DNA from 2 places in the Aliidiomarina minuta genome. Region 2 is predicted to be linked to the other one. Evidence: predicted binding sites of a transcription regulator. Region 2 holds the regulator's gene; the other holds the start of a gene.
The links. Region 2 encodes FNR, which switches genes on or off when oxygen is low (the NO sensors DNR and NnrR bind a similar motif). Its sites were predicted from a motif close to TTGATCTAGATCAA; they were not measured.

Region 1 (7,380 bases), 280 kb from region 2:
CCGGATTTCTGGGCGCCTTGCTGACTTTTGCCAGTGAACCCCTATATGGAGAAGCCCGCCACCTGCAGGATCAGCAGTTAGCTGGACTCATTATGTGGGTGCTGGGGGGCATACCCTATATCGCCGCTTCTATCTGGGCTGGCAACCGTTGGTATCGGCAGTTACGCCGGCGCATGTTGGAGAGCTAGGGGAGCAGGTCCAGGGTGACTTTCATCACACCCGCGCCCTGGTGAGAGCCACCCATGAGTCCGAGTAATAAAACTTTACGGCCATTTTCCCGTTCTGGAAGTAAGAGCATACTGCGCACACCATAAGGCTGGTCAGTGGCTGGGTGATTAACCTGAGTCCAGCTGTGGCCATTATCTTTTGTGTATTCAAGGGTTAGTTGTTGCGTGTCCTGGTTTTTACGCCAACTGGCGGTGAACCATTGATCTGGATTATCGGGGTTAATAATGAGATCCCAGTAAAAAGCATAATCCACATCACCAAAGGGCGTTTGCCAGTTGGTGCCATGATCACGGCTGATTCCTATACCGCCCTCGCCACTGATTATCACATGATCGGGTTCGTTCGGATGAAACTGAATAGACTTGATTACTGAGGGGTTGGGAAAAATATCATTCCAGCTATCCTGTCCGTCGCCAGTTAAACTAAAACGGCGTAAATAATGGTTCTCAATTGACCCCTGACCGCCATGCCAGAATTCCTGATAAACAGGGCTCAGTGCCATGGCTGAAGTCGTAGCGGCTAGACCTGTTTCTCCATTGATTAGTTCCCAGCTCACACCTTCATTATACGAGCGCGCTATGGCAGCCTGACCGCCACCATAGAGCACACCGTTGTCAGCATCGTAGAGGAGCATTTCCAGTTCCGCAAAATTATGCTCCAGCGTTTTCCAGTTGTTACCGCTATCGCGGCTTTCATAGAGGCGAATACCGTTATTATTGTTGGGGTAAGCAACGGTTGTTAACAGGTGGGAGTCAGAAAGCACAACTAAAGAAAGCAAAGTTCCCCCTTCGAGCCCCAGGTGCTGCCAACTGGCGCCCAGGTCAGAGCTAATGTACAGGCCGTTATCAGTGCCTGCGAGAATAGCAGAGCCCTGTCGTACAAGATGCAGCACCGCAATGCCATCTAACCCTTGCTGGGTGAAGCTGACAATGTCTGAGTCATTGGGAGGCTGACTACTGCCCTGAAGAGGCGTGCTGGAACCAAGACATCCGCTGAGACTGATTAGCATAAGAATGGATAGCAGGGGGCGTGTGTCAAACATAGCAGCTCTCTTTGTCAGGCAACGATTAAACGAACAGTTTAGGTTATAACTGCCTCTTTGTTGTATAGGATTAACTTCTCATTTACATACAAACCGGAGCGTACAGCTACCTATAACTTGATATACAACAATAGTTAGTCTTGAGTCGCATACTACCGCCGTTAGCCTTTGATCAGGCACAAGGTTTGCCAGGTAGGAAGGAGCACAATAGCCGCATATTCAATACGTGGAGAAGAGCATGAAAAAGCACGTTGTACTAACCGGTGTCTTACTGAGTTTGGCTACTGTACCAGCGATGGCAGAATGGGGAGTGAATGTAGGGCCTATATGGGTTGCTCCTGATAGCAGTAGTTCCAATCTGGATGTTATTGAACAGGTAGCGGGTTTGCCTGAAGGTTCTACAGAGGCTTCAGTAAATAATAATACTCAGCTGGGTTTGACTATTGATTACAGGTTCACACCTAACTGGGGCGTTCAGTTAATTGCGGCCACACCTTTTAGTCATGATATTAAAGTCAAAGGTTCGGCTATTGATGGACTTAATATTGGCGATACGAAGCACCTACCGCCGACTTTGCTGGCTCAGTATTATTTTGATACTGGCAGTGATCGGGTGCAACCTTTTGTCGGATTGGGCCTGAATTACACTACGTTCTTTAGTGAAAGTGTGCATAGCGACTTAACCGGTGCTTTGCAGGACTTGGGGGTTACTACGGACTCCGATACGGTAAGTTTATCGCTGAAGGATTCCTTTGGTTTTGCTTTACAGGTGGGCATTAATATTAAGTTTACTGATAACCTGGGCGCGCATTTAATGGTTAGCAAAATGGATATTGAGACCACAGGTCGAGTGCGGGTCAATGGTAATACGATACAAAGTGTAGATGTGCAGATAGACCCAGTCGTTGCTATGGCAGGCTTACGCTGGAATTTCTAACTTTTCGGTCAGTTTTTCAGCGCCCGTTATTGATGATAACGGGCGCTTTTTATTAGTGATATAGTACCAGCTCAAAGTTTAACTTATCAGCATAGTCAGGAGATAATGAACCCTTTGAGCATCGCATTTTTTGATTCAGGTATCGGCGGATTAACTGTACTGGGCAGTGCTGCCAGGCTTTGCCCACAACGCAACTATCTGTATTACGCGGATACCGACTTTGTTCCTTATGGTAGCAAACCCCGGCAGCTGGTTCGCCAGCGGGTGATTCAGGCCGCGGATTTTCTGGTGGAAAAGAATATTGAGGCCCTGGTCGTGGCCTGTAACACGGCAACGGCGGTGGCTATTGAGGACTTGCGACAACGTTATAGTTTTCCGGTGATCGGTATGGAGCCAGCGATTAAGCCTGCTATTGCTCGCAATAACGGTGGCAAAGTTCTGGTCATGGCGACTTCTTTGACATTGCAGGAAAGTAAATTAAGCGAATTACTGAGCAGTCTTGACAGCGAACAGCAGGTTGAGCGCTTAGCTATGGACGAACTGGTGTCTTTCGCTGAGTCTTTTGATTTTGATTCAGCGGCAGTTAAACATTATATTCAGGAGCGTTTAAGCGGTCTGCATCTGGCAGAGTATGAAAGTCTGGTGCTGGGGTGTACCCACTTTATCTATTTTAAAAGCTGCATCGCGAAGCTTTTTGCGCGGCCTGTTAATATTATTGATGGCAACGAAGGCACTGTGCGTCACCTGTTTAACTCGGTGCCGCCAGCAATATCGGGTCCAACTGGCCTTATCAGTTTCTACTCTTCTGGCAAAGAAGATGATGCAGAGCGGGTGGCTCAGCTCACTCCATTGCTCAGTTTTAGGTAAGACAGCTTTTTGTACGATAAAAGTCACCAACGACATCGGTGACCTTCTCAACTTGTTGTTCGGTCATGCCCGGAAACACAGGCAGTGACAAACAACGTGCTGCCGCTTGCTCACTGGTATTGAAAACGGCTCCGGCTGAGTCTGGCTTACAAACCGGCTGCTGATGTAAGGGGATGGGGTAATACACCGCAGAGCCTATGTCTTCGTGTTGTAGCGCTGATTTTAGCTGGTCTCTGTTGTCAGTTTGAATGGTATATTGTCCGTACACATGGTGACAATGCTCCGGGGCTTGAGGACGCTGGATGGGAAGGCTCTCAAAAGCCTTATTATAAGCATCAGCGATATCACGTCTGGACTGGTTAAAGGTATCTATATATTGAAGCTTAATGCGCAACGCGGCTGCCTGAATTTCATCGAGTCGGCTATTGAAGCCTAATTTGTCATGGTGGTAGCGGTGTTTACTTCCGTGATTACGTAAAGCCAGAACGTTTTCCGCGAGCTCTTTATCATTGGTGGTCAGCATACCGCCATCACCATAACCTGCTAAATTTTTGGTGGGAAAGAAGCTAAAGCAACCAGCGTCACCAAAACTGCCTGCCAGCTGGTTTCTATAACGCGCGCCGAATGCTTGAGCGCAGTCTTCAATCACCTTTAGCTGATGTGCTCTGGCCAGTTCAAGCAGTGGCTCCATGTCGGCAGCGAGACCAAATAAATGAACAGGTAAAATCGCTTTAGTACGCTTAGTGACGGCTTTTGCCACTCGCTCTGGATCAATGTTCAGGCTAACTGGATCAATATCTGCAAAGACCGGTTTGGCCCCACAATAATAAATGGCTTCTACGGTGGCTATAAAGGTAAAAGGCGAGGTGATGACTTCGTCTCCGGGACCTATACCAGCTCCAAGCAGGGCCAAATGCAGTGCGTCAGTTCCCGAAGCGAGACCAATGGCATGTTCGACTCCCAGGTAAGTAGCTACTTCTTGCTCGAAAGCAGTTACCTGAGAGCCTAATATAAATTGACCGCTAGTCAGCACCTGCTGGATGGCCAGGGTTACTTCTGGTTCTGCATGTTGGTGCTGAGGTGTAGGACTGAAAACAGGAATCATAGGTTAAAGACCCTTTACCAAAGATGGTCGTGAGAAAAATATTTCGCGCGTTTCCGGGTGTCGATCGTAAGCGATATGCCGTTTCTGATACTGTGTTTCTTCACGTAAAGGAAGTGGGTTGTCGGGATTACTCCGTTGCATGGCGAGGCATATTCTACGGGCTGTGCTGATTGCTTTAAGGCCATCGTCTCCGCTTACTAAGGGCGGTTTTTGATTTTGTACTGCTTCTGCGAAAGAGGCTATTTCTGCGCGCAGCGTGTCTTCATTTTGCAGTCTTATAGTGTCCACAACTGGTTGTGCTTTGCCCTTTTGTTGTTGCGTGGTAATGGTCTTATGCTGCATATCCAGGCAGGTATAGGCCTGTTCCTGAAACAAGTGGATAGCTCGCCTGGGTTCTATACTTGCACGGCTGGCGGTAAGATTGGCGACAGAGCCATTCGCAAAGTATAGGATAGCATTGACTAAATCTACCGTCTTTGAATATACGCAAACACCTTTTGCCTGCACTTGAATTACTTCAGATGGTATAAGCGCATGAACCAGATCGATATCGTGGATCATGAGATCCAGCACCACGTTGACATCCTGTCCGCGGCTTTGAAACTGGGTGAGACGATGGCTTTCTATATACTCAGGTTTTTGCAAGGATTGAGGCAGGGCAATAAACACAGGATTAAAACGTTCTAAATGACCAATTTGCAAGATACAGTGATGCTGATTGGCAAGCTGAATCAGTTCTCGTGCTTGTTTGGCGTTACTGGCAATAGGTTTTTCCAGCAGCACATGAACCCCCTCCTGCAGAAAATCGCGGGCTACCTGATAATGTGATTCCGCGGGCGTTGCTATGCTCACGGCGTCTACCTGCCCAATTAAATCGTGATGGCTGTTAAACCCCTGAACATCATGCTCCATACTGACTTTATGCACTTTTTTGAGGTCGGTATCGGCGACAGCTACTAATTCACAAGAAGGTAAGGTGGCATGTTTTTCGGCGTGGAAAGCACCGAAATAGCCAAGCCCGACAACACCGGTGCGTAATTTTGCGTTCCGCTGCATTTTCGCCTCTTTTAGACTTTAATTTAATCATAAGCTTTAAGGAGAACCTTAGCTCAATATTTATAGACTGGCTATAATCAAGGTGAAGACTAAATAAATGAGGAGGCCGTATGCCAGACGTGTGGAGTGATAAAGACGAGCGACAGTATCAACATATCAAGGAAGATCAGCTAGCGAATGGTAAAAGCGAGAAGGAAGCAAAAGAGATAGCGTCACGTACTGTGAACAAGCAGCGGCGGGAAGAAGGGCGTACTCCTAATGAAAGCACTCAGGGCAGTGGTAACCCGAATACATCGCTGCAGGAACGAAGTTACGATGAACTTTACAATCGCGCGCAACAACTTGATATTAAAGGGCGTAGTGATATGAATAAAGATCAGTTGATTAAGGCTATCCGCGACAGGCAATAAGCTCCGATGGGCAAGGCTGAAAGCTTTGTGCTATTAGTTAGTGATTACTAGGTATAGTTTTAAAGGAGATATAACAATGAGACGGATGTATTGGTCAGGTTTGCTTATGAGTTCATTGTTAAGTGCCGTGTTATTCAGCGGAGTAGCCCAGGCATTTTCCGGGAACTGGACTTTTTCCGGGCACTGGGGACACGGTGATCTGGATTACACGACCGACTCGGGAGAATTCTTATATTCGGATATTAACGATTCATCTTCAATGTTTGGTGTCAGTGCTCATTATCGGCTGATGAATAATCTGGGTGTCCGGGCTATGTATGAGCGCGGAGACTATCACAGTCGCACTTATTGTTCCCCGGGTGATGATGTGATCTGTACTCCAATTAATCGGGAAGATAATACCCGTTTCGAGTCCTGGTCGCTTGCTTTGGTACCACGCTTGCGGGTAGCGCCTATGTGGTCTGTCTACGGGACTCTGGGTATTGCTGATATGCGGCATGCATCAGGCGAGTTTTTTACCGGGCAAAGTGAAACAGCAGTGATATATGGCGGTGGATTGCGCGCTAATTTTCTGCCCCGGACTCACGTCAGTCTGGAATACGAGATGTCAGATTTTGATTATTCAGTAGCACGTTTATCGTTAGGGGTTCGCTTTTAGAGAATAGGCGACTGCGCTCCTCATTATACTGAAGAGCGCAATTTTCGGTATGCAGAATTAACCCTGGCGACGTCTGCCAGAACTGTGATTTCTGGCTCGTTCACCCTGTGTGCTTTGGTGACCACCGGGGGAGCCGCGGCGAGGCTGGCTGCGCGCTGGCTTGGGAATGCTCTTGCCCGGTCCGGCAAGGGATACAGTATCAAACTGACTTTTGTACTCCTGCATGTCATTCTGGATGACTTTTTGACCGGTAAAGCGTTCAATGGCACGCAGTTGTTTGATTTCTTCATCGCACACCAGTGATAGTGCGGTTCCACTGGAGCCGGCACGGCCTGTACGACCAATCCGATGAACGTAATCTTCGGCAACCTGCGGCAGGTCGTAGTTGACCACATACGGCAATAAATCAATATCCAGTCCGCGGGCTGCAATATCGGTTGCGACCAATACCTGCATTTCGCCGGATTTAAAAGCGCTAAGAGCCTTGGTACGGGCTCCCTGACTTTTATTGCCGTGAATGGCCGCGGCCTGGAAACCGGCACTGCAAAGTTGCTTGGTCAGCTTATTAGCACCGTGTTTGGTGCGCGTGAATACCAGTATTTGCGGTTGGTTTAGTTCTTTTATCAAGGTCACCAGTAAAGCCGCTTTCTGCGCTTTGGTCACCGGATACACCATTTGCTCGACACGTTCAGCGGTGGTGTTTTCAGGACTTACTGAAATCTCGATCGGGTCATTGACCATACCTTTAGCCAGCGCACGGATTTCGGTGGAAAAAGTGGCTGAGAACAGTAAGTTCTGACGCTTAGCAGGCAAGACTTTAAGTATGCGTTTAATGTCGTGAATAAAGCCCATATCCAGCATGCGGTCGGCTTCATCCAGTACCAGCATTTCCAGCTTTGGAAACTTCACCGCATTTTGCTGATACAGATCCAGCAAGCGGCCTGGGGTGGCTACCAGAATATCGACGCCTTTACGCAACTGCATCATTTGTGGGTTTATTTTAACGCCACCAAATACTACGGCGGATCTCAGGTTCAGCCCGCGACTATAAGTGGCTACGCTTTCGGCAACCTGAGC
Region 2 (7,380 bases):
GGTTGGGCGTTTTTATACCTCGCCCTCTACCCTGGCCTGGGTAACTTCCAGGGCTTGTTAGGCTGGTCCAGCTCCAACCAGGATATTCGTTCTTTGGAAGAATCTCGTCAGGCAACTGAGCAGGCAAGAGAAGAAGGACGGATCGTGCAGTATGACCGCGAACGAGCGCGAGCAGAAGAACAGTACGGTCCTATTTTTCAGCAGTATGCGCAAATGTCGATTGAGGATATTTCTCAGGACACTGACGCCCTGCGTCTCGGCCAGCGCCTGTTTCTGCAAAACTGTGCGCAGTGTCATGGTTCAGATGCCAGGGGCTCAATAGGCTTCCCTAACCTGACTGATGGTATATTTAGCTGGGGCGGTTCCCCTGCCGACATTAAGAAAACCTTAATGGAAGGTCGCGTCGCTGAAATGCCAGCTTTTGGTGATCAGCTTGGTGAACAGGGTATCCGTGAAATGACTGCCTATGTGTTAAGTCTGAGTGGCCGTAACGTCGACCGACAGCTGGCACGAGCTGGTGAGCAAGGGTTTGCTGCCTGTGCAGTATGTCATGGCCAGGATGGAACGGGGAATCCTGCAATGGGCGCACCTGACCTGACCAATAATGTCTGGTTATATGGCGGTTCACAACGTGCGGTTGAAGAAACACTGCGTTATGGCCGAAATGGTGTGATGCCGCGTTGGGACACCATTCTGGGCGAAGACAAAGTACAGATACTGTCAGGTTATGTGTTAAGTCTTTCTGACTAATAATATCTTGATTCAACAAGGACAGAGTGTGCAGGAAGCCCCGTTCGCGGGGCTTTTTTATAAATATATTGGCAGTTACATACAGAGGTAAAACAAAAAAATGCAAACCCAAGACCGTGATACTAAACCCTGGTATAAGCACTTCTGGCCCTGGTACATTATTGCTATGAAAGTAGCCGTTATTACCGCTTGCGGGGTAACTGCCTGGTTAATCTATAAAAACCCGGCATCCATGGTGGTCGATGATTATTACCGCGAAGGCAGAACCATTAACCTGCAACTGGAAAAAGTAGCCCGCGCTGAAGATTTAGGCATTGCCTTTCTGGTGGAGATTGATGACGATTATATTCAGCTTCGTTTTGATGGTGTTGAACCTGAAAACCGGAGCGCCCTGCAGGTCAATTTTTATCACCCGACACTGGATGATAAAGACTTCGAATTAAGGGTTCCCCACTCCGGCGATGGTATGTACCGCCAGGAACTGCCACGTTCAATATCCGGTCACTGGCGCATTATTGTAGAACCCTTTAACAACGAATGGCGTGTCAGTCAGAATGTGCAACTACCACAGGACAGTGCGTTTTCACTGGTTCCTGATAATTACGGTATTTAATTGGTTATGAGCAGTGCAGTGCGTTGTTTTCATTGTCATCAGCCGGTTCCCGCCGGACTGAACTTAAGCGTTGAAATAGACGGTGAAGACAAACCTATGTGCTGTTATGGCTGCCAGTCGGTGGCCGATACTATTGTCAGTCAGGGCCTGATTCATTTTTATAAGTTTCGTGAAATCGATGATGAAGGCGTACCTCAGGCACTGGTTCCTGAAGAGCTGGACTCGCTGCATGAGCAGGTCAAAGCCTATGACGATCCGGATATTCAGCGCGAGTTTGTGCGCAGCGGTGACGTCAATGAAGTGACCCTGGCTGTAGAAGGCATGACCTGCGCTGCCTGCGCCTGGCTTATTGAACGGCAGTTAAGAGGCCTGTCCGGCATCCAGCACGTGGTTGTGAATGCGACAACGGACAGGGTCAACGTCAAATGGTTGCCTGAAACCCTTAAACTAAGCGATATTCTGGCCAGTATCCACAAGGTTGGCTATCGTGCATTGCCTTTTCAGCAAGCCGATTTAGAACAGAGTTTTGAAAAAACCAGACGCAGCTATATCATGCGCCTGGGCGTCGCCGGGCTGGCTTCTATGCAGACCATGATGGTGGCTTTTGGTCTTTATTACGATGATATTGATGATATGCATCGTCTCTATTTTTGGTGGGTGTCTTTGCTGTTCACCGCCCCGGTTATTGTCTACAGTTGCCAGCCTTTTTTCGCTAACGCTATCCGTGCATTGCGGGCACGTACTGTGAACATGGATGTCCCCGTATCTCTGGCTATGATGCTGGCATTTGTCGCCAGCTTTTATGCCACTGTTTTTGATACCGGCGAAGTTTATTATGAATGTGTTTCTATGTTCGCCTTCCTGCTTCTGGCTGGCCGCTACCTGGAACTGCTGGCCAAACATCGAGCGGTCGCTAATGCTGCCAACCTGATGAAGCTGATCCCTGCTTTTGCCGAGCGCCGGCATGATGACGAATGGCAGCGTGTGATGGTCAAATACCTGCAGATGGACGATGAAATCCGGGTTAAGCCCGGTGAACCGATTCCTGTTGACGGTGAACTGATTTCCGAACAAGCCTGGTGTGATGAATCTCTGCTTACCGGTGAAAGCCGGCCAATAGCCAAGCAACAGTGCGACAGTCTTTATGCTGGCAGCGTAAATCAGCAGTCACCACTGATCATGAAAGTAAAAAGTACGCATCAGGATACCTTGTTGGCTGGCATTGTCTCACTTCAGGACACGGCTATGCAGCAGAAACCTAGGTTTGCCCGTCTCGCTGATATTGTCGGTCGTTATTTTGTAATAGGCACCCTGACTGTTTCCAGTTTAACCTTTTTAAGCTGGATGCTGTTATCCCCAGCGGACGCCTTCTGGGTCACCCTTGCGGTGCTCGTGGCCACCTGCCCTTGTGCCCTGGCTCTGGCAGCTCCGACCGCGATGAGCGGCGCTATTAATCGCCTGAACCGAAGTGGCGTACTGGTCAAAAATGCTGCAATCCTGGAAATATTACCCAAGGTCAATACGCTCTGCCTGGACAAAACCGGCACTCTGACACAAGGGCGTTTCAGCCTGGTGCAAAGCTGGTTCCGGGAAGTGGGTAATGAATCGCAGTACAGTGCTATCGCACGCTCCCTCGAACAGTATTCGGAACACCCGCTGGCCCGCCCTTTCCAGCAGATCGCGGTGCAGGAAGTCTCGCTGGACAACGTGGATAACCAACCCGGTCAGGGACTGAGTGGTTTGCATAAAGAGCAGGATTATCGAATAGGCAGTTTGAACTATATTCAGCAATGGCATCCAGATGCTCAGTCACCACTGCCTCAGGCCAATGTGTATTTATGTGATCGTTCAGGAATTCTGGCGGCCTGGCAGGTAGATGACGAGTTAAGGCCGGATGCACTGGATATGGTGAACTGGTTTAAGAAACGAGGTTTTAAGCTGATTATGCTGACCGGTGATCATCAGGACCGGGCTATGAGTATGGCCAAAATTCTGGGCATAGAAGATGTTCGGGCCGGGTTACAGCCGAAAGACAAAATGGAAAGTTTACGTGAACTGCAACAGCACGGCGCGGTAATGATGGTCGGGGATGGTATTAATGATGCGCCGGTGTTAGCACAGGCCGATGCCTCGGTGACCTTTGCTTCCGGCACTGAGCTGGCTCAAGCTGGTAGCGACGTGGTCATTTTAAATGGCCGCTTGCATGCCTTGCAGGGGTTATTACACACGGGGACTTTAACGCGCGCTATTATCCGCCAGAACTTTGCCTGGGCTCTGGGCTACAATGCCGTTATTCTGCCGCTTGCAGTAACCGGTCATGTGGGTCCATTATGGGCTATGCTGGGTATGTCAATCAGCTCACTCATAGTAGTTTCCAATTCATTACGTTTATTAAAAAAACCGCGCGGAGGCTAACCATGGAAATCATTCATATCGCAGTGCCTGCCGCTATTCTTCTGGTTATTCTGGTGATAGCACTGTTCTGGTGGGCGGTCCGTAACGATCAGTTTGATGATCTTGAACGTCAGGGCATGAATATCCTGCTGGACGAAGAAGAGCCGCAGAAAAAAAACAACAAAAAGGCAAACAAACAGGACGACGATGCAGCAAATTGATCTCGTTTCCGCCGTTCTGATGGGGCTGGCCGGTAGTGGACACTGTATTGCTATGTGTGGTGGTCTTGCGGGCGCTATGGGGCTGAATCAATCGCCATGGCGACTGTTGATTTATAATCTGGGGCGTATTTCCTCTTATATGCTAGCCGGGGCTATTCTGGGTAGCGCTATTTTTGCCATCACTCAAGTGAGCAATCAATCCTTAATTATAGTGCGTTTCGCAGCTGGACTGATGATGATATTACTTGCTTTGTATATCACCAGAGTCTGGATGGCATTGGCCTTTCTGGAGCGCGTTGGCGCTTATTTATGGCGTTTGATTAAACCCCTGCTAAGGTATTTCCCGGCGAATGCCGGTGCCGGTCGTTTGTATATTGCCGGTATGTTGTGGGGCTGGCTGCCCTGCGGTTTAGTCTACAGCGCACTAACCTGGGCCGCTTTGTCAGGTAGTCCCCAGGGCGGTGCTCTGACTATGCTGGCATTTGGTCTCGGAACTTTACCTTCCATGTTGATTTTCGGAGTGTTTAGTCGCAAACTGAGTACCTTGGTGACTTCTGCTGGTTTTCGCTGGGTCGCCGGTATCTTATTGTTGGTATACGGCATCATGACCTGTGCTGTTGCTGTGCAACAATGGAACTGATTTAAAGGAAGAAATAACATGTCAGAACGTTTTCGGGTAGTAAGCAATATCAATTGTCAGAACTGTAGTATCAGTCAGTTATGCCTACCTTACACGTTGGATGACTCATCGCTCAATCAGCTGGATAATATTATTGAGCGCAAACGCCCTTATCACAAAGGCGAACTGATCTTTCAGGCTGGCGAACCTTTACGATCCTTGTATGCGGTGCGCTCCGGCAGCTTCAAAAGCTACAGCGTTTCTAATGACGGCGATGCTCAAATCACGGCATTTCATCTGCCCGGTGATTTGATTGGTTTTGATTCAGTTCACAGCTCCACTTATTGTAGTTTCTCTGAAGCACTGGAAACATCCATGGTCTGTGAAATTCCTTATGCAAACCTGGAGACCCTGAGTGACCAGTTGCCCTTGTTGCGGCGCCAGGTTATGCGTTTAATGAGTAGTGAAATAAGTGCGGATAAACAACTGATGTCATTACTTAATAATAAAAGTGCTGAACAACGCCTGGCTACTTTTTTACTCGACTTCTCAGAACGTTTTCGTAGCCGCGGCCTTTCTTCCCGTGAATTTCGTTTAAGCATGACTCGTGCTGAGATTGGAAACTTCCTTGGCTTAACGGTAGAAACGGTGAGCCGGCTACTTAGTAAGTTGCACAGAGAATCCTGTATTACGGTAGACGGCAAGTTTATTTTCCTTAAAGACAGCCCGCGGTTGCAGGATATAGCGGGTTTACAGTTAAGAGCTTGCGCTACATCATAGCGAAGTGCCTTTGATCAGCTACACTCAGGTGGGAAGCAATCAGGAGACACCCTATGTATAAGAATATTTTAGTTGTACTCGATCCGTCTGCGGATTCACAAAAAGCTCTGAACAGAGGGTTAAAGCTAGCTCGGTTGCAGTCAGCTTCACTTACTCTCTTTCTCTCAATCTATGACTTTTCCTATGAAATGACCACCATGTTGTCCGGTGAAGAACGAGAATCAATGCGTTCGGGACTGGTAGAAGGCCATGAGCAGTGGGTAGAAGACTTATTGAAAGATTATGATACCCGAGGATTGGAGCTGGATATTAAAGTGGTTTGGCATCATCGGCCGTTTGAGTCCATTATTAAAACCTCTCTTGAGCAAAAACATGATCTTATCATCAAGGGCACTCACCGCCACGATAAACTGCAGAGTGTTATTTTTACGCCTACAGACTGGCATTTATTGCGTAAAGCCCCCTGCCCCGTACTTCTGGTTAAAGAGCATGAATGGCCTCCGCATGGCCAGGTTATAGCTGCGGTTAATGCCGGCGCCGATGATAAACCTCATCAGTCATTAAATGAACGTATTATTAAATCCGCTAAAGGCATGAGTGAACTGCTGGAGGCCCACTTACATCTGGTTAACTGTTACCCCACTGCACCGCTGAACATGGCTATTGAAATTCCAGAATTCGATACCAGCGATTATCAGGCTAATGTGCGTAATTATCATCAGGAATCATTAGGCAAATTAGCTGAAGAGCACAGGCTGCTGGAAGAAAACCTGCATGTACGCGAAGGTTTGCCTGAGGACCAGATACCTGCCCTGGCAGACGAGCTTGATGCCGAACTGGTGGTATTAGGTACTATAGGTCGTACCGGTATTACTGCCGCCTTGTTGGGGAATACCGCCGAACACGTGATTGAGCAGCTTAATTGTGATGTCCTGGCGATAAAACCCGAAGGCTTTAAATCACCACTGGCGGAATAGCATTTAAACCCTTGCTGTGGGCAGGTATACTAGCGCTTTTTAACGATGCAGCGCCGCCTGCCCACGCTTTACAGGGTTTATAATGTCTCAACAACAGAAACAGCAATATAGTTTAAATAAACTGGAAAAGCGCATTCGTCGCCAGGTTGGCCAGGCTATTAATGACTTTGCTATGATCGAGGAAGGCGACCGAATAATGGTTTGTCTGTCAGGCGGCAAAGACAGTTACACTATGCTTTCAGTCTTGCGTTATCTGCAGCAGGTTGCTCCGGTTTCTTTTAAAATTATTGCCGTTAATCTGGACCAGAAACAACCCGGTTTCCCAGAGCATATCCTTCCACAATACTTGCAAGAAGCTGGCGTAGATTACCGTATTATCGAAGAAGATACTTACGCTATTGTTAAAGAGAAAATTCCCGAAGGAAAAACCACTTGCTCCTTATGCTCGCGTTTACGTCGCGGTATTCTGTACCGTACCGCAAAAGAGCTGGGAGCTACCAAAATAGCACTGGGTCATCACCGTGATGACATGTTGGAAACGCTGTTTTTGAATATGTTTCATGGTGGAAGCCTGAAGTCCATGCCGCCTAAGTTGGTGAGTGATAATGGCGAGCATGTGGTGATTCGTCCACTTGCTTACGTTAAAGAAAAAGATATTCAAGTCTACGCAGATGCTCAGAAGTACCCCATTATTCCCTGTAACCTTTGTGGTTCGCAAAAAAACCTGCAGCGGCAGTCGATAAAAGACATGTTGCGTCAGTGGGACCAACAGTTTCCAGGGCGTATTGAGAGCATGTTTACTGCTATGCAGAATGTAGTGCCATCGCACCTGACAGATAATAAACTATTTGATTTCGCCGGGGTTAAACAAACGGGAACTCCCATGATTGACGGAGACACCGCTTTTGATCAGCAGGTTATAACTGGTAATGTCTTTCAGAAGGAAGATAACGACATTGATATGAGTATCAATGTCGTTAATATTGGCAAGTCTTAAGAGTCAATCTCTTCCTGAACTTCAAGAAT

Region 1: a site for FNR is predicted at 1,439-1,452, ahead of CWE09_RS04215 (OmpW/AlkL family protein). Genes of this name have one in related genera too.

The regions. Positions count from the first base shown of each region.
Region 1 is NZ_PIPL01000001.1:869,942-877,321, reverse strand. It holds gene CWE09_RS04225 (cytochrome c oxidase assembly protein) at 1-188, shown strand, start outside; gene CWE09_RS04220 (WD40/YVTN/BNR-like repeat-containing protein) at 185-1,270, opposite strand; gene CWE09_RS04215 (OmpW/AlkL family protein) at 1,509-2,207, shown strand; gene murI (glutamate racemase) at 2,313-3,074, shown strand; gene CWE09_RS04205 (DegT/DnrJ/EryC1/StrS family aminotransferase) at 3,067-4,179, opposite strand; gene CWE09_RS04200 (Gfo/Idh/MocA family protein) at 4,183-5,235, opposite strand; gene CWE09_RS04195 (Rho termination factor N-terminal domain-containing protein) at 5,346-5,645, shown strand; gene CWE09_RS04190 (outer membrane beta-barrel protein) at 5,752-6,303, shown strand; gene CWE09_RS04185 (DEAD/DEAH box helicase) at 6,361-7,380, opposite strand, start outside.
Region 2 is NZ_PIPL01000001.1:589,113-596,492, reverse strand. It holds gene ccoP (cytochrome-c oxidase, cbb3-type subunit III) at 1-750, shown strand, start outside; gene CWE09_RS02860 (FixH family protein) at 851-1,363, shown strand; gene CWE09_RS02855 (heavy metal translocating P-type ATPase) at 1,370-3,778, shown strand; gene ccoS (cbb3-type cytochrome oxidase assembly protein CcoS) at 3,781-3,978, shown strand; gene CWE09_RS02845 (sulfite exporter TauE/SafE family protein) at 3,965-4,618, shown strand; gene fnr (fumarate/nitrate reduction transcriptional regulator Fnr) at 4,637-5,377, shown strand; gene uspE (universal stress protein UspE) at 5,431-6,354, shown strand; gene ttcA (tRNA 2-thiocytidine(32) synthetase TtcA) at 6,437-7,351, shown strand; gene CWE09_RS02825 (glucosaminidase domain-containing protein) at 7,348-7,380, opposite strand, start outside.